Regions from separate parts of the Mesorhizobium sp. M0166 genome, predicted to be linked through region 2. Evidence: riboswitches for the same ligand, from Rfam matches in the RefSeq annotation. Region 2 holds a riboswitch; the other holds the start of a gene.
What was found. A riboswitch is a leader RNA that binds a small molecule or an ion and turns the genes downstream of it on or off. The one in region 2 is predicted to bind thiamine pyrophosphate.
Positions count from the first base shown of each region.

Region 1: it holds a riboswitch for thiamine pyrophosphate, as region 2 does, so the genes downstream of both, thiB (thiamine ABC transporter substrate binding subunit) here and thiC (phosphomethylpyrimidine synthase ThiC) in region 2, are expected to answer to the same signal.

Region 1 is NZ_JAMYTD010000015.1:101,352-115,804, forward strand. Features, by position in the region: gene NKJ46_RS17975 (ABC-F family ATP-binding cassette domain-containing protein) at 1-1,630, opposite strand, end outside; gene NKJ46_RS17980 (thiamine diphosphokinase) at 1,632-2,276, opposite strand; TPP riboswitch at 2,404-2,518, shown strand; gene thiB (thiamine ABC transporter substrate binding subunit) at 2,562-3,575, shown strand; gene thiP (thiamine/thiamine pyrophosphate ABC transporter permease) at 3,638-5,254, shown strand; gene thiQ (thiamine ABC transporter ATP-binding protein) at 5,251-6,042, shown strand; gene NKJ46_RS18000 (M48 family metalloprotease) at 6,297-7,766, shown strand; gene NKJ46_RS18005 (RNA polymerase factor sigma-32) at 7,780-8,637, opposite strand; gene NKJ46_RS18010 (amino acid ABC transporter substrate-binding protein) at 8,963-9,736, shown strand; gene NKJ46_RS18015 (ABC transporter permease subunit) at 9,857-10,537, shown strand; gene NKJ46_RS18020 (amino acid ABC transporter ATP-binding protein) at 10,534-11,307, shown strand; gene NKJ46_RS18025 (CarD family transcriptional regulator) at 11,402-11,983, opposite strand; gene fdxA (ferredoxin FdxA) at 12,353-12,691, opposite strand; gene NKJ46_RS18035 (RNA-binding S4 domain-containing protein) at 12,840-13,226, opposite strand; gene NKJ46_RS18040 (helicase-related protein) at 13,239-14,453, opposite strand, start outside.
Region 2 is NZ_JAMYTD010000001.1:432,581-447,033, forward strand. Features, by position in the region: gene NKJ46_RS02140 (hypothetical protein) at 1-274, shown strand, start outside; partial or broken gene NKJ46_RS02145 (ribosome small subunit-dependent GTPase A) at 430-577, opposite strand; gene NKJ46_RS02150 (hydroxymethylpyrimidine/phosphomethylpyrimidine kinase) at 573-1,334, opposite strand; gene NKJ46_RS02155 (thiamine phosphate synthase) at 1,325-1,930, opposite strand; gene NKJ46_RS02160 (thiazole synthase) at 1,927-2,700, opposite strand; gene thiS (sulfur carrier protein ThiS) at 2,702-2,899, opposite strand; gene thiO (glycine oxidase ThiO) at 2,868-3,869, opposite strand; gene thiC (phosphomethylpyrimidine synthase ThiC) at 3,866-5,701, opposite strand; TPP riboswitch at 5,805-5,921, opposite strand; gene NKJ46_RS02180 (Fic family protein) at 6,104-7,648, opposite strand; gene panB (3-methyl-2-oxobutanoate hydroxymethyltransferase) at 8,272-9,108, shown strand; gene panC (pantoate--beta-alanine ligase) at 9,105-9,995, shown strand; partial or broken gene NKJ46_RS02195 (Ros/MucR family transcriptional regulator) at 10,189-10,637, shown strand; gene NKJ46_RS02200 (DUF6074 family protein) at 10,902-11,147, opposite strand; gene NKJ46_RS02205 (hypothetical protein) at 11,982-12,449, shown strand; gene NKJ46_RS02210 (hypothetical protein) at 12,627-12,830, opposite strand; gene NKJ46_RS02215 (hypothetical protein) at 13,270-13,449, shown strand; gene NKJ46_RS02220 (DUF6894 family protein) at 13,474-13,707, shown strand; gene NKJ46_RS02225 (hypothetical protein) at 13,822-14,025, opposite strand.

The DNA of each region.
Region 1 (14,453 bases), on a different contig from region 2:
TGGGTAAGGTTTCCAGCGCGAATTTCTGCTTGAACGACAGTTTCTTGGCCGGGCCCTTGGGAGCGGCCGCGTTGGTCCTGCTTGCAGCCATCGCCTCGCTGGTCTCTACCTTCGGCCGCGCCTTGCGGTCATCCAGCCTGGTGCCGCCGCGCTGCGCCAGCATGTCGGAATAGCCGCCGGCATATTCGATCCAGCGGCCGTCGCCATCCGGCGCGATGATGCTGGTCACGGTGCGGTCGAGGAAATCGCGATCGTGGCTGACCAGGATCACCGTGCCGGCAAAGCCGGCGACCAATTCCTGCAGCAGTTCCAGCGTCTCCATGTCGAGGTCGTTGGTCGGCTCGTCGAGCACAAGCAGGTTTGCCGGCCGCGCCAAGACGCGGGCGAGGATCAGCCGTGCCCGCTCGCCGCCCGAAAGCTCGCGCACCGGCGTGCGCGCCTGTTCCGGCTTGAACAGGAAGTCCTTCATGTAAGAGACGACGTGGCGCTGCTCGCCATTGATGACGAGGTTCTCGCCGCGACCGTCGGTGAGATACTGCGCCAGTGTCTCCTGCGGATCGACGGCCTCGCGCTTCTGGTCGAGCGTGGCGATCTCCAGATTGGTTCCGAGCCGCACCGTGCCTGCGTCCGGCTTCAATTCGCCGGTCAGCATCTTCAACAGCGTCGTCTTGCCGGCGCCGTTCGGCCCGACCAGGCCGACGCGATCGCCGCGCTGGATGCGGGTCGAGAATCCCTTGACCACAGTCAGATCGCCAAAGCTCTTCTCGATGTTCTTGGCTTCGATCACCAGCTTGCCGGATTCGGCGGCGTCGCTGGCTGTCATCGTCGCCGCACCCTCGGCGCCGCGATGACCACGAAAGCGCTGGCGCATGGTCTGCAACTCACCGAGCCGGCGCATGTTGCGCTTGCGCCGTGCTGTCACGCCATAGCGCAGCCAGTGCTCCTCGCGCACGATCTGGCGACCGAGCTTGTGCTGCTCGCGCTCTTCCTCCTCCAGCACCGTGTCGCGCCATTCCTCGAAAAAGGCAAAGCCCTTGTCGAGACGGCGGGTCTGGCCGCGGTCGAGCCAGATTGTGGCGCGCGACACGCGCTCGAGAAAACGACGGTCATGCGAGATGACGACCAGTGCCGAGGAGGTGCGGGCAAGCTCCTCCTCCAGCCATTCGATAACCGAAAGGTCAAGATGATTGGTCGGCTCATCGAGGAGGAGAATGTCGGGCTCCGGCGCCATGACGCGGGCGAGGGCGGCGCGCCGCGCCTCGCCGCCGGAGAGGTCGTTCGGCCGCTCCTCGCCGGTCAGGCCGAGATGCTCCATCAGATAGGTGGCGCGGTAGGGATCGTCGGCGGGTCCGAGCCCTGCCGAGACATAGGCGCGGACGGTCGCAAAACCTTCCATGTCGGGAATTTGCGGCAAGTAGCGGACGGTCGCCGAAGGCTGGCGGAAGACTTCGCCGTCCTGCGGCTCGATCAGCCCGGCGGCGATCTTGAGGAGCGTCGACTTGCCCGAGCCGTTGCGGCCGACCAGGGCGATCTTGTCGCCAGCAGAGGCCGTCAGGGCGGCACCGTCGAGCAGCGGCGTGCCGCCGAAGGTCAGCTTTATCCCGTCGAGATTGAGAAGCGGCGGCGCCATGTCAGCTTTCAGGTAGGGGAAAAGGATGCGCGAGCAGCAGCGCGCGGCCGCTGGCCAGCGCGATTTCCAGCCGGCCCCTGACCTCGTTGGAAATGGTCAGCGACGAGCCGAACGCGACCTCGACATGGTCGAGCGGCCATTTGGCACCGGTGACGCTCAGGCCGGCGAGATCGGAGAAGCCGAGCACCGAAAACAGTGTGCCGTCGGCATAGTCGAAGCGAGCCTTTCCCGGCAGCAACGGAATGCCTTCCTGTGCGCCGCTGGTCAAAAGCACTTCCGTCCCGCCTTCCGCCAGCCGGATGCTCAGCGCCAGATGCAGGAAGATGTGATCGGTGCGTTTGCCGCCGAAGGCGCCTGCGAGCACAAGGCTGGTCGCACCGCGTTCGAGTGCGGCGGCGATAGCGAGTTCACCGTCGGTCTTGTCCTTTTCGGCGGGAAACACCTGCCGTGGCACGGCCGCCAGATCCTCCGGCAAATCGGCAGGCACCGAATCGAAATCGCCGACCCAGAGTTCCGGCCTCAGGCCCAGCATGCGGGCATGGCCGATGCCGGCATCCGCAGCGATGACGCGCGAGCCTTCGACCTGGCGGTCGAGCAGCGGCGTGCGGATGAGATCGCCGCCAAGCAGGATGGTGAATGTGCTCATATCTCGTGGCCCTTACCAGCCCTGCCCCGGAAACGGAAGATGAAACGGCAGACGAAACGGAAGGCTGGGCTTTGGATGCCCGGCAAACTTCCGCTTGCGCAGCACTTCGGCCGGGCCTATGTGTCGCAACGCTCTAACGGGGTGCCGGACGCGATTTTCGCGGACCGGCTGAGAGGCAAGACTGCCAACCCGCTGAACCTGATCCGGTTTGTACCGGCGGAGGGATTAGACGTTTCGGACAGCCCGACGCCTCAATTCCTTTCAACGCGAACGAAGGAGGCGCCGATGCGCAGTTTTTTCCACTCTCTTGTCTCAATTGTCCTGTTTGCGGCATCCGCGCTCGCCCTGCCGGGGCAGGCATCGGCACAGGATAAGCTGACGGTCTATACCTATGAAAGCTTCACCGCCGATTGGGGTCCGGGACCGGCTGTGAAGAAGGCCTTCGAGGCCGAATGCAGCTGCGTCGTTGAATTCGTCTCGGTCGCCGACGGCGTCGCGCTGCTCAACCGTGTGAAGCTGGAAGGCGCCGCGACCAAGGCCGATATCGTGCTTGGCCTCGACACGAATTTGACGGCGGACGCCAAGGCAACCGGCCTGTTTTCGCCGCACGGCGCCGTGTCGGGCGTCAGCGTCCCGGGAGCCTGGAGCGACGATATTTTCGTGCCGTTCGACTATGGCTATTTCGCCGTCATCTACGATACCGAAAAACTGAAGAGCCCGCCGAAAAGCCTCAGGGAATTGGTCGAGGGCGATGCCGGCGACAAGATCGTCATCCAGGATCCGCGCACCTCGACGCCGGGCCTTGGCCTGCTGTTGTGGGTCAAGTCGGTCTATGGCGACAAGGCGCCCGAAGCCTGGGCCAAGCTCAAGGCGAAGGTGCTGACGGTGACGCCAGGCTGGAGCGAGGCCTACGGCCTGTTCACCAAGGGTGAGGCGCCGATGGTGCTGTCCTACACCACCTCGCCGGCCTACCACATGGTCGCCGAAAACACCGAGCGCTACCAGGCGGCGTCCTTCGAGGAGGGCGAATATCTGCAGATCGAGGTTGCGGGGATCACCACCAAGGGCGCGAAGAACCCGCTGGCGGAAAAGTTCATTGCCTTCATGACCGGACCGAAATTCCAGGATGTCATTCCCGAAACCAACTGGATGTTCCCGGCCGGCAAGACCGACAAGCCGCTCAACCCGGCGTTCGACAAGCTTGTCAAACCGACCAAGACCTTGCTGTTCAGCCCGGAGGAAGTCGCGGCCAACCGCAAGGCCTGGGTCGATGAGTGGCTTGCGGCGATGAGCAAGTAGGATTCCATATGGTGTTCGTTCCCGACCTCAACCGCACCCATCGTCAAGCTGGGTAGCGCGAAATGCAGGCTCGCCGTCCTGACTCCCGCGTCACTGCCGGCGTCGTCGCGCTCGCCGCCATCGCGCTGCTGATCGGCGGGGCATTCGCCGGGCTGGTCGTCGAAGCCACACGCGACCCGTCCGGCGCCGCCTCCGCTTTCGATTCCTATCTCTTGCGCGTCGCCCGTTTCACGCTCTGGCAGGCAGTCCTTTCGACCCTGCTCTCCGTTGCACCGGCGCTGTTCGTCGCGCGCGCCCTGTCGCGGCATCCACAGTTTCTCGGGCGAGGCTTTATCCTGCAGCTTTTCGCTCTGCCGCTGGCGCTGCCGGCCATTGTTGCCGCACTCGGTGTCCTGGCGCTCTACGGCCGTGCCGGGTATTTTGCCGGCACGCTGGGCGCGCTAGGCGGCCAGAGCTGGCCCGGCATCTACGGCCTGTCGGGCATCCTCGTTGCCCATGTCTTCTTCAACCTGCCGCTGGCAACGCGGCTGTTCCTGGAAGCATTGCAGACCGTGCCGGCCAACCAATGGCGGCTGGCGAGCCAGCTTGGCATGGGCGCTGCGCCGGCCTTTCGGCTGATCGAATGGCCGCCGCTGCGTGCGGCCCTGCCGGGCATCGCCGGGCTCGTTTTCATGCTGTGCATCACCTCCTTCACCATCGTGCTTACGCTCGGCGGCGGACCCAGCGCGACGACGCTGGAGGTTGCCATCTACCAGGCGCTGCGTTTCGACTTCGACCCGGCGCGGGCGGTGACGCTGACCTTGTTGCAAATTGCGCTGACCTTCGTGGTCGTGCTGGCACTGACGCGGCTCGGCGCCAATGTGACCGGCGACGCCAATCTGCCGGTGGCGCCGCGCCGGCATTTTTCAGCCGGTGCGGCCGAGACCGTGCTGAACGCGCTGGTGATCGGGCTGGCATTGCTGTTTGTCGCCGGGCCGATGGCGGCGACGCTGGCAGCCGGGCTTGGCGCCGATCTCGGCCGCCTGGCCGGCGAGAGCGCGGTGCGGCAAGCGACGGCGACCAGTGGCGTGCTCTCCCTCCTGTCGGCGATGCTCTCTGTGGCGTTGTCGCTGTCGCTGGTCATGGCGCGCCGGGCGCTGGCGCTCACCCGGCGGACAGGCCGGCGGACACTGCTCGAACATCTGGCCGACACCGGTGCGGGGTTCGTCCTGGTGGTGCCGCCCATTGTCATCGGCGCCGGCTGGTTCCTGCTCTTGCGCACCGTCAGCGATGTCTTTGCGATCGCCCCCGTCATGGTCGTTGCGGTCAATGCGGTGATGGCGATGCCGTTCGCCATCCGCGCCATCCGCCCTGCCTATGACGCGGCAAGCGAACGCCACGAACGGCTCTGTGCACAGTTTGGTATCTCGGGCTGGAACCGGTTGCGGCTGGTCGACTGGCCGTCGCTGCGGCGGCCGCTAGCCACCGGCTTTGCTTTCGCCATGGCGCTGTCGCTCGGCGATCTCGGCGTCATTGCGCTGTTCGGCAGCGATTCCGTGCAGACCTTGCCCTATCTGCTGCTGGCGCGCATGGGCAGTTACCGCACCGAGGATGCGGCCGGGCTGGCGCTGCTGCTCGGCCTTGTCTGCCTGGCGCTGGTGCTGGCCGCGGACTGGCTGGGAAGGAGGGAGAAATCATGATGCCGATCAGCCCGGAACGGTCCATTTCGGTGGAAAAAGGCGCAGCCGTGCGGCTCGACAAGGTCTCGTTCAGCTATGGTGAAACGCCGCTTACATTCGATGTCGATTTCCCGCCGTCGGAAATCACCGCCATCATGGGGCCGAGCGGGTCGGGAAAGTCGACGCTACTCAATCTGGTGGCCGGTTTCGAGGCGCCGCGGTCGGGCCGCGTGCTGATCGGCGGCGCCGACGTCAGCACTGCGCCGCCTTCAGCGCGGCCGGTATCGATGGTGTTCCAGGAAAACAACCTGTTTGCCCATCTATCCGTCGAGCAGAATGTCGGGCTCGGCCGTTCGCCTTCGCTCAGGCTGAGCGAGGCTGACCGCGCCGCAATCTCCGCAGCGCTGAAGCGCGTCGGCCTTTCCGGCAAGGAAAGCCGGCTGCCGCGCGAACTCTCCGGCGGCGAGCGGCAGCGGGTCGCACTCGCCCGGGTCCTGGTGCGCGACCGGCCGGTGCTGTTGCTCGATGAGCCGTTCGCTTCGCTGGGACCGGCACTGCGCGACGACATGCTCGACCTGGTGGCCGACGTCCATTCGGAGCAGCGCATGACGGTGCTGTTCGTCACGCACCAGCCGGACGATGCGCGCCGTATCGGCCAAAACATGGTTTTCCTGGATGGTGGCACGGTTGCCGCGACGGGCGCCGCCGCCGATTTTTTCGTCGAGGCTGGACCGGAGGCATTCCGACGCTATATCGGCTCGGGTCCGTTTGCGGCTGGATCACGAGATGTTGCCCGGAAGCGGACATAATTTATGGTCAAACCGGCGCAAGGCGAAGCGGCGCTTGCTTGCCATGGTCGAGGTAGTGTGGCTAGGTCCGCCAGGAGTTGGTCCGGCTTAGACCGTGATTTGCCCTTGCTGCCTCGTATCTGTCGGACGCACGAAGGACGCCGTAGCACTTGATTTTGCGCGTGATGCTTTCCGGAAATCGCGCCCGATTTTCGCGGTCACGTCCCAGGACTTGAAAGGAAGCCGATCTGCCGACCGGCATCGACAATCGGAGGGTGAAACCGCTGGCTCGCTTTCTGGCGCTGGCCGGTCTTGCCTTGGCGCTGGCAAGCTGCCAGATGTTCACGCCTCCCGACGTGCAGGAATCGGGCTTCCAGCCCTCCGACAAGCCGATCACGGTCGACAATGTCGCCGCCAACAGCAAGCTCGCCCAACTGGCGAAGGCGCAGCACCCGCGCATCCTTGCCACCTATGGCGGTGAGTATTCTGACCCCAAGCTCGAGCGCATGGTGGCCAAGATCGTGGGCAGACTGACCGTGGTGTCGGCCAACCCGACCCAGACCTACCGCATCACCATCCTCAACTCGCCCAACGTCAATGCCTTCGCGCTGCCGGGCGGCTATCTCTACATCACCCGCGGCCTGCTGGCGTTGGCCAACGATTCGGCCGAGCTTGCCGCCGTCATTGCGCATGAGATGGGCCACGTTACGGCTAACCACGGCCTGCAGCGCCAGCAGCTGGAAGCGGAAGAGGGGTTGGCGACCAAGGTCGTTTCGGACGTGCTCGGCGACAACCCGACGGCCAAGGCGGCGCTGATCCGCGGCAAGCTGAGGCTGGCCCAGTTCTCGCGTAATCAGGAGCTGGAGGCCGACGCCATCGGCATCAAGTCGATCGGCGAAGCCGGTTTCGACCCCTACGCCGCCGGCCGCTTCCTGCAGTCGATGTCGGCCTATACCGATTTCCGCTCGATCAGCGGCGCCACCGACGCCAGCCTCGACTTCCTGGCGACGCACCCCAACACGCCGCAGCGTATCGATCTCGCGCAGCGCCACGCCCGCCAGTTCGGCGCGCCCGGTGTCGGGTCGCGCGACCGCGATTCATTCCTTGCCGGCGTAGACGGGCTGCTTTACGGCGACACGCCGGAGGAAGGCTATGTGCGCGGTGAAACCTTCCTGCATCCTGGCCTCGGCGTGTCGTTCTCGGTGCCTAACGGCTTTATCATCGACAATTCGGCGGCGGCGGTGACGGCGACAGGCCCGGGCGACATGGCAATCCGCTTTGACGGTGTTTCGATCGACAAGGACCGCTCGCTGACCGACTACATCCGCAGCGGCTGGGTCGCTGGCCTCGACGAGAGCAGCGTTCGCCAGGAGACGATCAACGGCAACGAAGCCGCAACCGCGCATGCCGGCGCCGATGGCTGGCAATTCGACATTGCGGTGATCCGCGCCGGCGGCCAGGTCTACCGCTTGCTGACCGCTGCACCGTCGGCCAGCACCTCGCTGAGCACGGTGGCGCGCTCGGTCAGCGGCTCGTTCCGCATCCTGAGTGCTGCCGAGAAGGCAGCGCTGAAGCCGCTGCGTATCCGCATCGTCACGGTGCAGCCCGGCCAGACGATGGGCTCGCTGGCCGCACAGATGGTCGGCGTCGACCGCAAGCTGGATCTGTTCAGGGTGCTCAACGCGCTGTCGCCGGGTGCCGCCGTTTCGGCCGGCGACAAGGTCAAGATCGTCACCGACAAATAGCAGCCGACGCGGTTCAGGCTGCGAGAAATTCCGGATTCTGCTTTACCAGCGCCGCCTTGAGTTTTTCCATGGCGCGCGCCTCGATCTGGCGGACGCGTTCCTTGGAGATGCCGAGTGTTTCGCCGAGTGCTTCGAGCGTCGCGCCTTCGTCGCTCAGCCGGCGCTCCTCGATAATCCTGAGCTCGCGCGCATTGAGCGCGCCGAGTGCCGTCCTCAGCCACACCGAGCGGCGTTCGACATCGATCGTGTCGCCGACGACCTCATCGGGCAGCGGGTCATCCGAAACCAGGAACTCCATCCGCTCGGTTGCGCCCGCGTCGTCGGCAAGCGGCGTATTGAGCGAACTGTCGGGTGCCGAAAGGCGGGAATCCATCATCGCCACATCGGCCTCCGATACCCCGAGAGCCGCCGACACTTCGCGGTAGAGCGTGGCATTCGACGTCTGCTCGGCGCCGTTTGCCAGGCGGGCGCGCAGGCGCCGCAGGTTGAAGAACAGCGCCTTTTGCGCCGAGCTGGTGCCGCCGCGCACGATCGACCAGTTGCGCAGGATATAGTCCTGCATCGAGGCCCGGATCCACCAGGTCGCATAGGTCGAGAACCGCACCTCGCGCTCGGGCTCGAAACGGGCCGCTGCCTCCAGCAGTCCGACATGGCCTTCCTGGATCAGGTCGCCCAGCGGAAGGCCGTAGTGGCGAAACCGCGACGCCATGGAAATGACCAGCCGCATATGCGCGACGGTGATGCGGTGCAGCGCCTGCTGGTCATTATTTTCCTTCCAGCGCAGCGCCAGGAGATGCTCTTCGTCACGTTCCAGATAAGGGGCTTTCATCGCCGCGCGAACCATGGTCCGTCCTGCACTGTCTTCCATCATGCCGCGCTCCTGTTTCAGGCGTTGCGGTGCGATCGAATCGTGAGTTGGCGCCGATGGTTGAAATGGCGGCGCCGCGCCCTACAACAGCGAAGAACGTGCCATGCGGGGGAATGTTCCCCCGGACTGTCATGTCGATTGCGCTGTTCCAGGCGATTCGCCACCGGCCCTGACTCAGCCGGATGGCGTCGGGAGATGCTGGTTGAGAATGGGATTTCAAGGGCGCGAGATTTTTGAAATCTAGTTTCTTATTCCGGCATCGCGCATCTGTCATTTTCCGGCACTCGCAATGACGCCGGACATCGGCCAAGGACGGGATCACAGAAAAATGAAATGGCTCAAATCGCTCATTATCGCCGGGACGCTGCAGGTTCTGGCCATCGCCGCCGGTCATGCCGGCGCCAATCTCGACCAGATCAAGCAGTCCGGCGTCTTCAAGGTCGGCACGGAAGGAACCTATGCGCCCTTCACCTATCATGATGCTTCCGGCGCGCTGGTTGGCTTCGACGTCGAGATCGCGCGGGCCATCGCCGAGCGCCTCGGCGTCAAAGCCCAGTTCCTCGAAGGCAAATGGGACGGGCTGATCGCCGGTCTCGACGCCAACCGCTACGATGCCGTCATCAACGAGGTCGGCATCACCGAAGCGCGCAAGGCCAAATATGACTTTTCGGATCCCTACATCGCCTCCAAGGCAGTGCTGATCGTGCGTGGCGACAACACCGATATCAAGAGCTTCGCCGATCTCAAGGGCAAGAAGGCGGCGCAGTCGCTGACTTCGAATTTCGGCAAGCTGGCTGAAACCAACGGCGCCGAACTCGTCGGCACCGACGGCTTCGATCAGTCGATCCAACTGCTTCTCACCGGCCGCGCCGACGCCACCATCAACGACAGCCTGTCCTTCCTCGATTTCAAGAAGCACAAGCCAGACGCCAATGTGAAGATTGCCGCGCAGGAGGAAAACGCCGACTATTCCGGCGTCATCGTGCGCAAGGGCGATCCGGAACTGGTGGCCGCCATCAACAAGGCGCTGGCCGACATCAAGGCCGACGGCACCTACCAGAAAATCGCCGACACCTATTTCGGCCAGGACGTTTCGAAGTAAAACGGCTTTCTCGTGTGGGCCGAACGCCGGCCCGCGTCGTTCGTATCGCGGCGAGCTGTCTTTGACGGCCCGCCGCTTTCGCGTGATATGAGCGACGGCAATCTGGCAAGGAGGAGCTTAGTGCCGCACTGGCTGCAATTGATGCTGGAATCCCTGCCTACGCTGCTGTGGGCTGCACTGATCTTCACCGTGCCGTTGACGCTGCTGTCGTTTGCGTTCGGTCTTGTCCTCGGCCTGGTCGTGGCGCTTGTCCGGCTGTTCGGCCCCAAACCCCTGGTCGCCGTGGTCCGCTTCTACGTCTGGATCTTCCGCGGCACGCCGCTTCTCGTGCAACTGTTCCTTATCTTCTATGGCCTGCCATCGGCCGGCATCCTGCTCGACGCCTTTCCGGCAGCACTGATCGGCTTCACCTTGAACATCGGTGCATATTCGTCGGAAATCATCCGCGCCGTCATCGGTTCGGTGCCCAAGGGCCAGTGGGAAGCGGCCTATTCGATCGGCATGACCTGGGCCCAGGCAATGCGGCGCACCATTCTTCCACAGGCGGGGCGCGTCGCGGTGCCGCCGCTGTCCAACACCTTCATCTCGCTGGTCAAGGACACTTCGCTCGCCGCCGCCATCACCGTGCCGGAGATGTTCCAGGCAGCGCAGCGCATCGTCGCTACCACCTATGAGCCGCTGATCCTCTATGTCGAGGCAGCGGCCCTCTATCTGGTCATGAGCTCCGTGCTGTCGGCCTTGCAGGCGCGGCTGGAAAAACGGCTCAACCGTTATGGCGGCTTCCTGGAGGCGCGCGCATGATCGGCCTCACCAACATTGAAAAGCGCTTCGGCGACAATCTCGTGCTGAAGGGCGTGACCGTCACCATCGAGGAAGGCAGCGTCACGGCGCTCGTCGGGCCATCGGGCGGCGGGAAAAGCACGCTTTTGCGCTGCATCAACCTGCTCGAGCTGCCGACTTCAGGCACGGTGCGGATCGGCGACGATGCACTCGAATTCCACCCTGGCGGCAGGGTCTCGACCAGGGATATTCAGCGGCTGCGGCTGCAGACCGGCATGGTGTTCCAGAATTTCCAGTTGTTTCCGCATCGCACTGCGATCGAGAACATCATGGAGGGGCTGGTGACGGTGCTGAAATGGCCCAAGGAAAGGGCGCGCCAACGGGCGCTCGCCCTGCTCGAAAAGGTCGGCATGGCGCACAAGGCCGATGCCTGGCCGGCGACCCTGTCAGGCGGCCAGCAGCAGCGCGTGGCGATTGCCCGGGCGCTGGCGCCTTCGCCGAAAGTCCTGCTCTGCGACGAGCCGACCTCTGCGCTCGATCCGGAACTGGCGCAGGAGGTGGTCGACGTGCTCGGCAAGCTCGCCAGCGAGGGCACGACCATGGTGATGGCGACGCATGATCTGCGGCTCGCCTCGAAGATCGCGCGGGAAGTGGTGTTCCTCGATGCCGGCAACATCGTCGAACAAGGCCCGGCCGCGGTGCTGTTCAGCAACCCGGAACGCCAGCGGACCAAGCGGTTTATCGCCACGCTGAAGCAGGAGGCGGAAAGGGAGGGCGGTCGCGAGAGCTAGAACGGCCATCGCCAGTCAGCCAAATAGAAAAGTCAGCTAAAACAAAAAACCCGGCGCGAGGCCGGGTCTTTCTGAATTCGAAGGCGAGAAAAAATCAGGCAGCTTCTTCCTGCTCGGCTTCCTCGTTGTCGGCCTTGGCGCCGCGCTTCGGACCCTTATTGAGGTTCACCTCGATGAGGCGCACCGCTTCGGTCTCCGACATGCGGTTGACGGCCGCGATCTCACGGGCCATGCGGTCAAGCGCCGCCTCGTAGAGCTGGCGCTCGGAATAGGACTGCTCCGGCTGGTTGTCGGCGCGATAGAGGTCGCGCACCACTTCCGAGATGGAGATCAGATCGCCGGAGTTGATCTTGGCATCATATTCCTGGGCGCGGCGCGACCACATGGTGCGCTTGACGCGGGCGCGGCCCTGCACGACCTTCAGCGCGCGCTCGACATAATCCTCTTCCGACAGCTTGCGCATGCCGATCGAGGTCGCCTTGGCGACCGGCACCTTGAGGCGCATCTTGTCCTTCTGGAAGTCGATGACGAACAGCTCCAGCTTGTGGCCCGCGACTTCCTGCTCATCGATCGAGACGATCTGGCCGACACCATGCGCCGGATAGACGATGTACTCGCCGGTCTTGAAACCGTGGCGCGCTGCGGTAGACTTCTTCTGCGGGGTGATCGTTGCCATTACGCCCTGAACTCCTTGTTGTGGTACCGGCATCGTGCCGGCCCGAACTCGTGCGACCGGGGTGACCGGTCCTTAGCCACACAACGATGAACTCACCGGAAAGGCCAGGACCGGCAAATCGCAACATTGCGACCGCCTGCCCCAGATCGCTCTGGTCCGGATTGAGAAATTCACCTTTCAGTGATTTGGGGCGTTTGCGCCATAAATCGACGTTGTGTCACCGGCATGTTTGGTTTGATATAACACAAAAAGTCGGGAGAATCAAGGTTTTGCTGCACGCGCGAAGGCCATGCGCCGTCGCCGCCTGTCAAGGCAGTTAATGTATCACGTCTGTTACGCGGCGTCAGGCCGCCGCAGCCGGCAGGCTCGTCAATCGCCTTCGCCGGGCTCCGGGGAGAAATATTTCTCGAACTTGCCAGTTTCGCCATCGAAGTTTTTAGCGTCGGCCGGCGGCTCCTTCTTGGCGGTGATGTTAGGCCATTTCTCGGCATATTCGGTGTTGATCTGCAGCCATTTGTCGAGGCCCGACTCGGTATCGGGCTTGATCGCATCGGCCGGGCATTCCGGTTCGCAGACGCCGCAATCGATGCACTCGTCCGGGTGGATGACGAGCATGTTCTCACCTTCGTAGAAGCAGTCGACCGGACAGACCTCAATGCAGTCCATGTATTTGCATTTTATGCAATTGTCGGTCACGACATAGGTCATTGGTCGGCTCCGGGACGTCCCATTTTGTTGGGCTTTTTTGGTGAGGTAACGCCTTTGTCCGCTGGTGGCAAGGGCGGCCCTTGCCAGCGGTGCCGCGGTTTCCGGAATGGAATTCCAGAGGGCCGGCAAAGCGGACGTTCGAGTTTGCTCAATCGTCGCCGAGCAGGTGGTCGGTCTGGCGGCGTTCTTTCTTCGTCGGGCGGCCGCTGCCGGCCTCGCGCAACGGCGGCACCGCATCGGGAAGCGCCTCGCCCTTGGGCGCGGGGGGCGGCGACATGTCCTCGTAGAGCAGGCGGGCCTCTTCGGCCGGGCCACGCCGTACGCCGGTGCCAAGGACTTTCCAGACGAAGATCCGCCGCTCCAGCGTGATGGTCAAAACGTCGCCCGGCCGGACCGTATCGGAGGCCTGCGCTGCTTTGTCGCGATTGATGCGGACCCGTCCGGCGACGACCAGCTTGGCTGCCAGCGTGCGCGACTTTACCGCGCGCGAGAAGAACAGCCACTTGTCGATGCGCTGGCGGGCATCAGTGACCATCGGACGAGCAGCTTACTTCTTCAGCTGGTCGCGCAACGCGGCGAGCTTGGCGAAGGGCGAGTCCGGATCGAAGCGGACCGGGCGTTCCTCACGCGGCTTTGGCTGGAAGGCGGGCTTTGCGCCTTGGGCGCCGCCTTTGCCGTCCTGTCGGCCACCCTTCCAGTCGGGCCGGTTTTCGCGCCGGTCGGGGCGTTCGCCTTGCGGCTTGCTTGCGCGCTCTGCCGCCTCGCCTTGCGGCCTCGGCTTGAACTTGCTGCGGTCGAAGCGCGGCTTGCCGGCGCCGTCGCGCTGGTCGTGGCGCCCCTGACGGGCAGGCCCGTCGCCCGGCGTCGGTTGCGCGCCGGCATCTACCGGCGCATCGCTGCGGCCGCCCGGCGCAGCTTGACCATTGCGCGCACGATTGTCCCGATGATTGTCCCGGGGGCGGTTGTCATGCTGGCGATGACGTGGGCGCTGGTCGAAACGAGCCTGCCGCCACAACAGGATGGGTTTTGGCTCCTCGGCTTCTGGAGCAGCTTCGCCGGCGACGGCTTCCGCCGTTGCTGCAGGTTCGGGGGGCGATGCTTCCGTAGTTTCGAAAACCGGCGGCTCTGCCGGTGCCGTAGCCTCAGTTTCCGCCCCAAGTTCCGCCCTTGGCTCAGCCGCTGGTTCCGCAGGCGCTTCAGCAGTCGCCTCGGCGGCGGGCCGGGCCTCTTGCGTGACTTCTGCCGCAGCTTCTGGGGCTGGAGCTTCCGCGACAGGCTCTGCCGCCGCTTCGGTCGCGGCTTCGGCTGCTGCCTCCGCAACTGGGGTCGCATCCGACACTGGCTCGGAAACCTCCGCCGGCGGCTCTGCCGCGGCAGATGCTTCCGCCATCCTCGCCTGCTCGGCTCGCGCAGCCTCTTCCGCCGCCTGCTTTGCAGTGGCAGCGTCACGCGCGGCACTGTCCTGTGCTTCGAGCCGCGCCTTGACCTCGGCTGCCGGTTTGGCATCGGCGCGATAGCCGAGTCCCTTCAGGATTTCTTCCATGTCGTCGGCGGTGGCGCCGAGGATCGACATCATCGGCGGCGTCACCATGAAGGATTGGCCGTCATAGGCGCCGTCGGGGCGAGGGCCGAGGCCCGGCTTCCAGTTGGTCGCCGGCCGGATCAGGTCGGCCAGTCGTTCGAGAATATCGACGCGTACGGCACGCCGGCCAAGATTGCGGTAGCCGGCAAGCTTGTAGAAGGTCTTGTCGAATGTGGGATC
Region 2 (14,453 bases):
GGCTGGTCGATTGGCGGGGATATATGACGCCAAACTTGCTGTTCAAACGGTTTCTTCCAATGGGAAGGTGACGGTCACCTATGCGTGGGGAAATCTGGGCGACAACCATCCGGGAGAGGCCGCCGGCGCTGGAAGAATTGTAGGGAGCACGTTAAAGCTTGAGCGCCTACCGAATGGCGCGGACGTCAGTTTTGTCATGCGACCCGACGGAGCCCTGGCCGGAACCGTTATGCTTGCCGGCCAGGCCTACACGGGCGCGTTCATCAAGCAATGATGAAAGATGCGTATGAAGGGCTATACAGAGGGCCAGGCGCCTGTTCCAATATCGCCGTCTACTCGGTTCCGTCCGACTCCATTAAGGCGGCGAGACATCACCTTCCGGGAGGAGCGAAGAGCACGGCCAGCCGATTAGTGCCTAGGCCTTGTCGTTCAACGCATTTTGCCGCGATCCCTGGTGAAACTGGTTTGAACTGTCGTGTTGTTGCGATTTTCATCGGAGTTTGCGCCAGCGAGCAAGACGCTCAGGATCCAGCGTCCTAGCAGCCAAAGCTGCCTGTACCGTATAGTCAGGTTCATTCTGCTCCATTCTTCTGAAACGTGGCGAAGACAAGCCGCTTGCCGTCGCGCACACTGTCTTCGAGCGGCTCCGCCTTCGCCAGATGCGCCGCAATCGCGCTGGCCAGCATGCAACCTGTTCCGCGCATTGATGCGGCAAGGCGCGGCGTGTCGAAGCGGGTTGGTGGTTGATCGGAACGCAACAGAATATCGGTCGATTGAGGCCCCGACGCATGCCCACCCTTGATCAGCAGGGCTTGAGCGCCGGCGGCCAGCAGTCTTTTTCCTTGTTGGAGCGCTCCGTCCTCATCCGATGCCAGTTCGGAACCAATAAGGAGCGCCAGTTCAGGGAGGTTGGGCGTGACAATGCAGCAAAGCGGCATCAGATCGCGCTTCATGGCAGCGATGGCGCCTGCTTCCAGAAGTGCGCGGCCTGAGGTGGAGGCCAGCACAGGGTCGAGTACTGCGGGGACATGCGGGTATTTGCGCAGCACTGCGGCAACGGCAACAATGATCTTGGCAGTCGCCAGCATGCCGATCTTGATTGTGGCCACGTCGTTGGCCTGCAGCGCGGCGCACATCTGATTGGCCACCAGGCTGGGTGGAGAATTATGAATTTCCATCACGGCGTCGTGCGTTTGCACCGTTAGCGCAGTGACGGCCAGACAGGTGCGCACGCCAATGCATGCGATCGTTTCGATATCGCGTGCTATTCCAGCACCCCCGCTGGAATCCGATCCCCCAACGACAAGCACATGCGGTTCTCGTCTCATCGCCATCGGTCCGTCTTTTCGATCCATTCTCGCGTGCGCGCTTCGGGATCGGAGCTCAAAGTGATGTCGGTGACCACTGCGGCGCTGTCGGCGCCGGCCTCAAAGACGCCGTCGAGGCGGTCGGGGTTGAGGCCGCCGATGGCGACCAATGGGATCGGCGCCACTCGCCGGTTCCACTCGCTGATCCGCTCTAGCCCTTGTGGCGCCCACTTCATCTTCTTCAAGGCGGTGGGATAGATCGGACCGAGCGCGACATAGTCGGGCTCAGCAAACATGGCCGTTTCCAGCTCGACATGATCATGCGTACTCAGTCCGAGCTTCATGCCGGCTGCCCGTATCCGCGCAAGATCGGCGGTTTGCAGATCCTCCTGACCGAGATGCACGAAGTCGCAGCCTTCCTCGATGGCCAGTCGCCAGTAATCATTGATGATGAGCTGGCACCGGTATCGAGCGCACAAGGCCTGTGCTGTGCGGATCTCAGCGCGCAATCCGGCTTCGTCCATGGTCTTGATGCGAAGCTGCACCAGCTTGACGCCGAGCGGCACCAGCCGCTCGATCCAGGCTGCACTATCGACGATCAGATAGAAGGGATCGAGCTTCATGAAAAAACTGCCCTGCCGATCGTCGGCGTCGATGGCACGGCGACGTCGCGCGGTTCGAGCATTCCCGAACAGAAAGCCTCACGACCGGCCTCGACCGCCTTGCCGAAAGCACGCGCCATGCCGACCGGATCGGCCGCCTTGGCGACCGCCGTGTTCAGGAGCACGGCGTCAAAGCCGAGTTCCATGACGGTCGCCGCATGCGACGGTCGCCCGAGGCCTGCATCCACAATCAGCGGGACGCCAGGGAAATGTCCGCGCATCGAGCGCAGCGCCGTAATGTTGACCGGGCCGAGGGCCGAACCGATCGGTGCGCACCACGGCATCAAGACCTTGCAGCCCGCCGCAAGCAGCCGCTCGGCGACAACAAGGTCGTCGGTGGTATAGGGAAATACCGCAAAGCCGTCCTCGGACAGGATGCGGGCGGCTTCGACCAGGCCGAACACATCAGGCTGCAGCGTGTCGTGGTTGCCGATCACTTCGAGCTTGATCCAGCTCGTCCCGAACACTTCGCGCGCCATTTTCGCGGTTGTGACCGCTTCCTTGACGGAGTGGCAGCCTGCCGTGTTGGGAAGGACTCTCGTGCCAAGCGAGCGGATCAGCGACCAGAATTTTTCGCCGGCCCTGCCGCCCGCCATCTCGCGGCGCAAGGAGACGGTCACCACCGAGGTGCCCGATGCGCTAACCGCATCGGCAAGAATGGCCGGCGAAGGATATTGAGCCGTGCCGAGAAGCAGCCGCGAGCAAAGCGCCGTTCCAAGAAGATCGAACATGCTAGCCTCCCTGCATGGGTGAGAGGATTTCGATCCGGTCGCCGTCGCTCAACTGGAACTCCGCCCGGTTGGCTTTGTGCACCAGGTCGCTGTTGACGGCGGTCGCCAGCCAATCGCCCTCATAGTCGAGAACGGCAAGCAGCTCGGCCAGCGTGGTGGCGGCAACCTCATGCGCTTCGCCGTTGACCATCAATTTCATGGGCAAGCTCCTTGGTTCTGTCTTGACTGAAAACCAGGTCGGCAGCCTGGCGCGCCATGGCGGGGGCGAGGAGAAAGCCGTGACGATAGAGCCCGTTGATCGCTATGATCTCGCCGTTCGTTTCGACGCGCGGCAGGTTGTCGGGAAAGGCCGGACGGACGCCGACACCGGTTTCAACGATCTCGGCCTCGCCAAAGGCCGGATGGAGGGCATAGGCGGCACCCAGCAGCTCCATCATCGAACGAGCCGTCACCGGTCCCGTGGACCGGCTCTCAATCATCGTCGCGCCAATCATGAAACGGTGGTCGGTGCGTGGCACCGCATAAAGCGGAAAGCGCGGATGGAGCAGCCTGACCGGGCGCGACAGTGAGATATCAGGTGTGCGCAGGATCAGCATCTCGCCGCGAACGCCGCGCAGCCTGTCATTGGCTGCTGCCATTCCCGTGCAGTCGATCTGACGATCGAACCCGGAAGCACGCCGGACGTCAGCGCAGAAGTGGAATTCGACGCCCATCGCCGCCAGCCTGTCATGAAGTGCCGCCATCGCCTGACGCGGGTCGAGATGGGCTTCGTCGGGGAAGAGCAGTCCGCGGCGGAAGCGGCCGGCGAGGTCGGGCTCGAGCAACACGATTTCATCTTCATCGACACGCCGATGACCCGAGGTGCGGCTGGCGAACCGGTCGAGCTCGCCCGCATCACGCGGCGCGGCCACGGCCAGTGTTCCGGCCCGTGTCACGTGACCCGGCAGTACCGCATCCCACCAGTCGGCGGCATCGCGTCCGAGATCCAGCACTGGCTGCTCGGCGCTTTCACGCTCGCACCATGGCGCCAGCATGCCGCCGGCGAACCACGACGCATTGCCGCCAACGGTATGTGTTATCTCGGCAACGGTCACCGTCGCGCCACGTGTGGCGAGCTCGAAAGCTGCGGTGAGGCCGGCGACACCGGCCCCCTTGACCAGGACCCTCATGATCGCTCGCGCGCCTCTCGCAGGAGCGGCGCGCCGGTCTCGTCCGCGGGCACGTAGAGATCGCCGCCTTCGCGATATTTCGCCGCCATGGCCACCATCCCCTCCTTCTGCGCCTCGGCGCGAATGTCGTGGGAGATGCGCATGGAGCAGAATTTCGGGCCGCACATCGAGCAGAAATGTGCCACCTTGTGCGCTTCCTTGGGCAAGGTCTGGTCGTGGAAGGATCTTGCGGTTTCGGGATCGAGCGACAGGTTGAACTGGTCCTCCCAGCGGAACTCGAAGCGCGCGCGGGAAAGGGCGTCATCCCTGACTTTCGCCGCCGGATGCCCCTTAGCCAGGTCGGCGGCATGGGCCGCAATCTTGTAGGTGATCACGCCGGTCTTGACGTCATTGCGGTCGGGAAGACCGAGATGCTCCTTCGGTGTGACGTAACAGAGCATGGCCGTGCCGAACCAGCCGATCATGGCGGCGCCAATGCCTGAGGTGATGTGGTCGTAACCCGGCGCTATGTCCGTCGTCAGCGGCCCCAGCGTGTAGAAAGGCGCCTCGTCGCAGACAGCGAGCTGCTTGTCCATGTTCTGCCTGATCTTGTGCATGGGCACGTGGCCGGGCCCCTCGATCATCACCTGGCAATCCTTCGCCCAGGCGATCTTCGTCAGCTCGCCGAGCGTTTCCAGTTCGGCGAATTGCGCCGCGTCGTTGGCGTCGGCAATCGAGCCCGGACGGAGCCCGTCGCCGAGCGAAAAGGACACGTCATAGGCCCGGCAGATGTCGCAGATCTCCGCGAAACGCTCGTAAAGGAAGCTTTCCCGGTGATGGTGCAGGCACCATTTGGCCATGATCGAGCCGCCGCGCGAGACAATGCCCGTGACCCGGGCGACGGTCAGCGGGATGTAATGCAGCCGCACACCGGCATGGATGGTGAAGTAGTCGACGCCCTGTTCGGCCTGCTCGATCAGCGTGTCTCGATAGACCTCCCAGCTCAAATCCTCGGCGATGCCGCCCACCTTCTCCAGCGCCTGGTAGAGCGGCACCGTGCCGATTGGCACCGGCGCATTGCGCAGGATCCATTCGCGGATGTTGTGGATGTTGCGGCCGGTCGACAGGTCCATCACCGTGTCGGCGCCCCAGCGGATCGCCCACACCATTTTTTCCACTTCCTCTGCCATCGAGGAGGTGACCGCCGAGTTTCCGATATTGGCGTTGATCTTCACCAGGAAATTGCGGCCGATGATCATCGGCTCGCTCTCGGGATGATTGATGTTGGCGGGAATGATCGCGCGTCCGCGCGCAACCTCGTCGCGCACGAACTCCGGCGTGACGAAGCCGGGGATAGCGGCACCGAAGGCCTCGCCGTCGCGCTCAAGCTTGCCGCGCAGCATCTCGCGGCCAAGGTTCTCGCGGATGGCGACGAACTCCATCTCGGGCGTGACGATGCCGGCACGCGCATAGGCAAGCTGGGTCACCGCCTTGCCTGCCTTGGCCCTGAGCGGCCGGTTGCGAATGGGAAATTCCGGCGTCAGGCGCTCACCGGTCACAAATCCGTTGTCCTCCGGCCGCACGTGGCGGCCGTCATAGGCCTCGACATCGCCGCGCGTCATGATCCATTCGTCGCGAAGCCGGGCAAGACCGTTTTCGATGCTGGTTTCGACAGTCGGGTCGGTATAGGGGCCGGACGGATCGTAGACGGTGACGGGCGGCTCGCCGGCCGTCGGATGCACGGAGATTTCGCGCATCGGCACCCTGATCTGCGGGTGGATGGCACCGGGCTTGTGGATTTTCCGCGAGGCGGGCAGCGGTCCCGTCGAGACGGCGGGAGTGAGGGCATTCATCTTGAGGCTCCTTTGCTCATGCATTGGAGACCCAGTTCTGTGCCGGAAGGATGAAAAGACGCTTCTGTCGACCTGCCGAAACAGGACCTCGGGCGTAAACTCCCGCAAAGCGCTTGCACCGTCCCTACGCCAGTATGAACTGGATCAGGTTCAACGGGTCACTGCGCCGCGAAAGCAAGCAGTATCTCAGCCCCTTGCCGGGACTCCCCTGGTGAATGCGCCAGGTTGGACGGGACGTCTCCGGTTTGTCAAGCGCGTTCTGGCCGCGGCTGATCGGCGGCTGGTCAGACCGTGCGGAAAAAATCGCGCATGTCTCGGCGACAAGTCAAGCGTGGGAGATGAAGGCAGGGACAAGGGAATCGCAAACCGTTGGACTAAAAATCGATCCTCATGATCACGCCTTCAATGGGCACCAAAGGTTTGCGCGTAGATCGCCTCGATTCTTCCTGCCTCGTCACTGGTCAGCGCGGCGAATTCCTTTTCGCGCGCGCGGTTCGATAGATGTCCATCATTCTGGTGAAGAAAACGGAAGAGCAAATCGGTCAGCCGCTCGGGCATGTCGATAAAGGCATCCACCTGCTGCCGGAATTGATCGTAGCGCTGCAGAAATGCGGTTTCCTCGGGAAGGTCCCGTTCGATCGTCCGCTGAACGCAGTCATAGAGGAATTCGGCGTGCGGGGTCGCATCGAAGAACCGGTAGAAATCACCGGTGTCATTCAGCACCCGGACGTTGAATTGCGGCGTCGGTTCCCATTCCACCAACGGCAGAAGGCGCTGCGAATAGCTCTCGAGCACGCCCCTGTACTCGTTGATCTGGTCCAGGATCGCGGCCGAGACGGGAAAGACCACTCCCGGCGGATTGAAGCCGCGCGTGGCAAGGACGTGGTGGATTAGGTAGCGGTGAATGCGGCCGTTTCCGTCCTCGAACGGGTGGATGTAGACAAAGCCGAAGGCGAGGATTGCGGCGGCTATGATTGCATCAAGGCTTTGCGCGGGGCCCTGATCGAAGGCCGCCATTCCATCGATTAGCCGCGGCAGGTCCTCGGGCCGAGCGCTGATGTGATCGGGCAGGGGCGTGCCGTTGTCTCGGTCATGCTCACCGACGAAACCTCCTTCTTTTCGGAAGCCAAGTCTTACGAAACGGGCGTCGCCAAGTACAATTTTTTGCAGACGTAGCAGCTCATCGCGATCGATCGGCCAGCGGCCGGCTTCGCCGATGGCGCGGCCCCAGCGCTGGATGCGATCTTGCGGCGGGCGCTCGCCCTCGATCGCATAGCTTGATCGCGAGTCTTTGAACAAAAGAAAGGCGGCGGTCCGAGCAAGGAGGTCGCGCGGCACCTCCGCCACGATTGCCTCCGCGCGCCGCGGCAGTTCAAGGCCGATGAATTTTTCGAGGGTCTTGGTTCGGAACACCAGCGGGCAGAACTCAGGCGTGCCGGGGAGATTGTCCCTTATGCGGTAGCGCGAAGCGGTCTTCTCGAATCCGGGCCACTGCAGCTCGGGATCGACAACCGGAACGTATCGTCCGGCCGCCGCGTCCGGCAGATCGAGACGTGTGCCCGTCAGCCATTCATATAGAAACCAGATGCGGCGGGCATAACTGCCTGTGGGGCTTTCACGGACGAGCGCCTCGATCGGTGCGGAACCGGTCACCTGGAACAGCCGTTTGAGGACGGCAAGGTCGAGCCCCTCGTACTTGAGCGCGAAGGTCAGGTGGCCTTCGAGTGTTGGATGTGGGGCATGGCGGGGCGTCATGATCCGCCAGCCATCCCGTGCGGTAATGCGATGATGCTCGCCAGTGGCCGACAGGGTCCGGGGCAAGGGCACGGCGAGCTCGTAGGCTCCGATCAGGGCGCTGTACCCGGCCGGGGTCACCATCTCCGGAAGGCGGATTTCCTGAAAAACGATAACAGGACCTGAAAATTGGTGCTTCTGCGCCACAGGCATGAAAAGGGGAACCTTTCATCGAAGTTTGGTGCGAAATCAGCCAAATACTATGAAAAACAATTCTATCTCATGAAAATTGATGCTGCAAGCCGACTTTTCCGAAAACCGATCCTGAAGGCGGCGGTGATCCGTCTGCATGGCTCGGCCGGAAAGCGATCGTCGCGCGCCGGCCAGCGCAATGATGTTCCCATCGGAAATAAGCGTACACCGCCACACCGCAATCAGTTCCGCGGCGCTAGCATGCGGTCGCCGGCATCTATGCGTTGCCTTACAGCTGTGGCCTCGTGTTCAGTCATTGCCTAGTTTTTCGCCACAATGCATTTCGGTACGCCTTGGGACCTGAGATCGATTCTGAACGTGAATCACGCTGTTGCGGTAGTCAAACCGTTCGAGCTGAAGCACATCCCTTGAGACCACCACCACGCTGATTGCTCAAAACCATCACAACAAGGGTACTGCGAAACTCGGCCGAAGCAGCAGAAAATTGGGGGCCTTTAGCCCTTGCTTTGAAGCGCTTCGCAATGCACCAACTTTTCCGATGCAGTTTGATTTTGGCCTTCGCACCTGCACAAAACTATGCAAAACCGTTGACCGCTTAAGCCTGACGCAGGGAAAACGTGCCGATGAGTGTGGCGGTAGAAACGAAGGCGTTGACGACGCCGGACATCGCGGCCAGCAAGGGCAAGGATCCGGTCGTCTGCTTGACCGCCTACACCACACCCATTGCGCAGCTCGTCGACAGATATTGCGACGTCGTGCTGGTCGGCGACAGTGTCGGAATGGTGCTTCACGGTCTGCCCTCGACCCTCGGCGTCACGCTCGACATGATGATCATGCATGGCAAGGCCGTGCGACGCGGTCTTGAGCGCGCGTTGATGGTCGTTGACATGCCATTCGGCTCCTATGAAGAAGGCCCCGAACATGCCTTTCGCAACGGCGCGCGGCTCATGGCGGAAACCGGATGCGCCGCCCTCAAGCTGGAGGGCGGCGAGAGCATGGCCGAGACGATCCGCTTTCTCACTGCTCGCGGAATTCCCATCATGGCCCACGTCGGGCTGACGCCGCAATCGGTCAATGTGTTCGGCGGCTATAAAGTCCAGGGCAGGGGCGTAGACGGCGACAGGATTTTTCGCGACGCCATTGCTGTTGCCGAGGCCGGGGCGTTCAGCATAGTGCTGGAAAAGGTCACGGAGCCGCTCGCACGGAGAATAACCGAGAGAGCCACAATTCCCACGATCGGCATCGGTGCCTCGGACGCCTGCGATGGGCAGATCCTTGTGATCGACGACATCCTGGGCATGTACACTGGTTTTCGGCCGAAATTCGTCAAGCGCTATGCCGAACTGGGCTCAGAGGTCGAAGCTGCCATCGCCGCCTACGCGGCTGATGTGCGGGAAGGGCGCTTTCCAGCGGCCGAACATCTTTTCGCCGACGAGCCGAAGGCCGGAGATGTTGCATGAGCGTGCCGATTGTCCGCACCATTGCCGAACTTCGTGCCGTCGTGGCGGGATGGCGCCGTTCAGGTGCCAGTATCGCCGTGGTGCCCACGATGGGAGCCTTGCATGAAGGACATTTGAGTCTCGTGCGTTCTGCGCTTCAGAAGGCCGATCGTGTGATCGTGACGCTGTTCGTCAATCCCAAGCAGTTCAACAGTGCCGCGGATCTTGCCGCTTATCCCCGCACCGAAAAGGAAGACGCTGCAAAGCTCACTCCGTTGGGCGCACACCTGCTCTATGTTCCGCATGCGACTGAGATGTATCCTGACGGCTTCACCACGACCGTGTCGGTGTCCGGCGTCCGCGAAGGCCTATGCGGTGCGTTCCGGCCTGGTCATTTCGATGGGGTGGCGACCGTCGTTGCAAAGCTCTTTTTGCAGACTGGCGCTGATTTCGCCTTTTTCGGAGAGAAGGACTTCCAGCAGCTTCTACTCATCACTCGCATGGTCCGGGACCTGGATATGCCAATTACCATCGTCCCCTGTCCGACAGTCCGGGAACCCGATGGTCTCGCTTTGTCATCGCGCAATGTTCGGCTCTCGCCAGCGGAGCGGGCCATTGCCCCAAGGCTCGCATCGGTCCTGCTCGATACTGCGGAGGGGCTCTCGAACGGCTCTCCCGTCCTCCCAGCGCTTGCCCAAGCGCGTGCAGCGATTCTGTCCGCAGGTTATCGCGAGGTCGAGTACCTGGAACTCCGTGGCGAAGCAGATCTGCAACCGATAGCAACAAGCATCGATCGGCCGGTCCGCCTGCTCGCAGCCGCCTGGCTCGGCCAAACACGGCTCATTGACAACGTCAGAACACTGCCGCCTTGCCAACTCACAAATGAGTCGCTGCGGACTTCCGGCTAGCGTGAAAATGCAGCTCGTGCCGCGTGAGCGTAATTGGACGCGGTTTATCTCCATGAAAACCCTGTCAACCTGCTCTGGCCGGGCAGAGACAGCCTTGCGTAAATGCGCCCCCAGAACGAAGAGTGGTCATTAGCATTTGGGTTGGTGAAGGTTCCCGAATAGGAACGGGTGACGAATCAGGGGCCTGAGCTTGATGGACGAAGCAACTGAGCAGACGAGCGCTGGTCTTTTAGGGCTGACAGCGGGCATCGTAGCGGCCTATGTCCAGAACAACGCAATGCCCGTAGCGGATTTGCCGGCGCTGATTGCTGGCGTCAATTCTGCGTTGTCGGCTCTAGTTCAGCCCGTCGCGGCACCGCCGCCAGTATTTACTCCGGCCACAAATCCGAAGAAGTCGATATTTCCAGACTATATCATAAGTCTCGAGAATGGGCGGAAATTCAAGTCTATGAAGCGTCACCTGGGTTTGCTGGACATGACACCTGACGAGTACAGAGCCAAGTGGAGATTGGCCTGGGACTACCCCACGGTGGCTATGCAGCCAAGCGGTCTGCTCTGGCCAAGGCAAGCGGTCTTGGCCGCAGAGGCACTGCAAAAACACCGCCTAGGAAAGGCTCCGCAAAGCGGAAAGCCAAGGTGTAGCGCGCTTATCAGAGTTGGCAGACGCCAAAACTTGACCTCTCGCTGACAGATGAATGCGATTTTGCCCAGCCATCTTTGCGGCATCGAGGGCCGCGTCGAGGCGCCCAGCCCGTCGGTGACCAGCTCGTCCACTTGCGCGGTCGCCACACCTGTCGTTAGACCAATGAGAGGTTGAGCAACCTTGCGTTGGACGGAAGCAGTGCTGGTAACAGATGCCAAGCTTAGTAGAGTCCGCGAGTGGCAATCATTCGTCGTGAGTCGATGCTAATGTGCGCGTTTCGCAGCACTCCGGCTCGCTATATCGCCTAAGACGGCATGAAGAAGCGATCCAACCTCCAGTTCGGCGAGCCTGGACGCAACTCCTGATTCGGACAACTGAAGGAGAATTGTCTTGGCGGTGCTGCGCCAGAACGCATTCGCATCCTCCCCGTTCTTGGATTCCAGCACGCGGGCAATTTCCTCGACCAACTTCCGTCGCCGATACAGCGGAAACGCGCTTATGTTTGACACCGATCACCTACCCATTCAGTCTCGCGATTAAGCATTGGAGGATGAGAAAATCCGGTTAACGGCACATCCCTTTTTGGCTGGTGGGCATGTAGCAAGAGTTCTTGCGTCGGCGAACGGTCCCGCGACTAGTCACCAAACAATTGCGATGTCTCGTAGGCGGGGCAGATCGGCGTTTCTGGGTCCGATCTCAACCAGGGTTCCGCACGCAATCTTTTGCCATCACAAACGCAATGTCATCCACGGTCCCCATCTGACCCGGCCGGTGGTACGTCTCTGGCCCGCTATCCCGCCTCGATCAAGGCCGTGCTTTCCCGCGACCAACGCAGCACGACATCCTGACCTTCCGCCAGCCTGCCAGCGCCGGTGTTCTGCCGACGCCGCCGTCTTTGTCCAGCATTTCGTTCGCACGCTGGAGAGACAGCTCCGCTCGTTTCACCCGCTGCCTGGCCTTAGCCAGCTCGATGTTCAAAAGTTCGACCATCACTCCAGATCCGAGAGTCCCCTTCGATTGTTAACCGGCCCCGGCCGCATTGTTGGAATCTGCACAGGGCTTGGACGCGAGGACTCGTAAGCCTTGGATTGCCGACCACCCGGGGCCAAGGCTGAAAATCTTGAAGCGATTGCATGCGGCGGCGTCTCGCTGGCCAGCCTCAGCTCATTAACGGCGTCTCATCGGAAATGGCCAAGGTGATCGCCCGAGTACGAGTTTGGAGCCAAATTGCCGCCGGAGTCTGAGACTAAGCCAGCTTGCCGACGCTAGGTCGCCTTGGCAAAAAATTGCGATCTGGATCCGGCAGGTATGGACGGTATATTACGCGACCCTAATTAAACGCCATGTTCCGTTTGCTGCTTAGCTTCGTCTCGTTGTTGTTTTTCACCACGCTTCTTTATGCGCAAGAGTGGCAGCCCTTCGGCATCAAGCAGTTTGGCTTTGTATTCGATGTGCCCCCTGGCTTTGTTCTGACTCAGCGTTCCGACCAGGGGGCAGCTTTTCAGGGCACAAACGAGGCCTTTCTTGCTGTTTGGGGCGCAAGGCTCGGCAAGGCCAGTTTCCGCGCCGAGATAGAGCATCGAATTGTCGAGGACGAAAAGGCAGGCTGGAAAGTGACCTATCGGCGCGTTAAGCCGACTTGGGCCAGTTATTCCGGCATCAGGGACGGGCAAATCCGCTACGTACGTGTCATTGCGATCTGCAATGACCGTGCGGCGCTATTTACAATGAACTACAGCAGATCCGAAAAAATCCCCTACGATCCCGTCGTGGTGCGAATGGTGCGATCCCTACGGGCGGAAGGCTGCTAGAGCCTGATTAACTTTCTGAAATATGTGTGGACGTTGATCGCGCTCACTTGCAGCGAAGACTCAGATTTAACGGCAACAGCGGTTCTCAGTCGGCCCGTTCCACCGACGCACCGCCAACGTGGGGGAATCTGCTGTTTCCGCGGTTCCGCAACGGCAAAACCGAACCAGGCTGGGCGCCTAGCCCTCACCGCGGCCGCGGCGCTCAACGTTTGCGAGCCAGGCTCGCTGGCTGCTTGCACCGGCCTTCGCCGTTTCCATCACGTTCTTGGTGACTGCAATGATGGTTTGTTGAAGATTGTTGTCGGTATGATGGAACCGGAGTTCAACACGGCGCTCCAATAGCGTTCCAAACCGTGCAAAATTTTCAACCCTCGGCGGCATTGGGATTGTCACCAGCTCCGCGAAAGGGTGCTGGATGCCGTCAACACAGTGGCTATCCCCGCGGGAAATACTTCCCCGACTGGCGATGATGTAGCCGCATTATCTGGGTCGAGATTCCATAGTACAGAAGCCGAGCAACTGCGTCTGCCGCGACATTTTTTGGAGGTGAAAGCCGCTGGCTGACCGGACCGAGCCACCAGCGATGCGACCGGAGTGACGCCGCCGGCCTGGCCTTCGCCACGGTAGCGAAGCATCTCGCGACTGCTATGGCTGTTTGCGCTTCTCAACGCGAGCGGAAGCAGCAAAGAGACTTCACCTCCGCGGGGCGACCGCCAAATGGCCAAAGGATGAATGCCAAATAATCGCAGCAGAGCGGTACATGCGCAACGAAAGTCGCTCGGCAGCGTTGCGGTCTATCCAAGGCGACAGGGAGGACAAGATGGCCGAAGACAAGAGTAAACGAGATTTCCGCGGACGCGACCGCATGTCAGCGCACGAAGACAATGAGGTGGAGTATTTCGCCGCCCAGAACGGCCTGACCCCCGACCAGCTCGGCAGAGATCCACGGCAAGGATCGCGCCCGCCTGACGGAGGCTGCAAAACGCTTCGTCTTAGCTAATCTCCCAGACCGATGCGCCCAACCATGCCGCGATATTTCTTCGACTTCGCGGATGCCAATGAGTTGTATCAGGACGATCAAGGCACCGATCTTCCTGACGCGGAAGCTGCCAGGGTCGAGGCAGCAAGGGCCTTGGCGGCGATCGTGAAAGACAAGGCAGACGGTTCCAGCCGCGACTTCGCAATGATCGTTCGAACAGAGAAGGGCGAGGTGTTGCTTCACGCCAGGATCAGATTCGAAATTGAGATGGCGCACTAGAGGTGAGCGGGCGTCATAGAAAATACGAACGAGCGAGCACGTACCCGACCAATCCTAACATCGAGAGCACATAAAGGACCAGGAGCAACGGAATCATAGATGGTTGGTGGCCGACTAGGCTTCAGCTTCTTCCTGTTCCACCAGCCTGGCTTTCATAAGCACCTCATCGTCCGACCCATTTTTGCCGTGAGCCTCACTTGAAATCTTTGCCGCGACGTCTGCTCGGATTACTGGATCCTCGGGCAGGCGGCTCGGAAGCCATTCAGGAAGATTGTCGCCACCATTCTTGTCTATGGCCAACAATGCTTTCTGCCTCAACTATGCTCCAAATTTCTAATGCACCATTTTGACCAAGGGGTTTGCTCACCATGGTCCGTGACGACCTGCCCGCGTCTCCGGAGGAAGGACGCGGACCACAATCGCTTCCACCGATCCTGGAGCTGTGAGGAGTGATCGCGCGCACCAGGCTGCGCAGGCCCCCGAGTTACACCTTGCCTGATGCAAGGCGCCCGATCGCGTCCCGCCGTTCCCGCACGTGTGGGACGTTTCGCATTGAGGCTGGAACACCGCTGACGGTGAAGGTTGGGCGTGCGCAGCAGACCTTGCCCCCGGACGATGCCAGATCGGGTGGCACCGATGGCCCGGCTCCTGTCCCCCCGAAAGTGCGCGTTTTTTGCCTCCTCGGAATTTCAGCCGGACTATCCCGGCTTCTCGGGCGACTTCCGGTTAGAATTCAGCATCCGTGG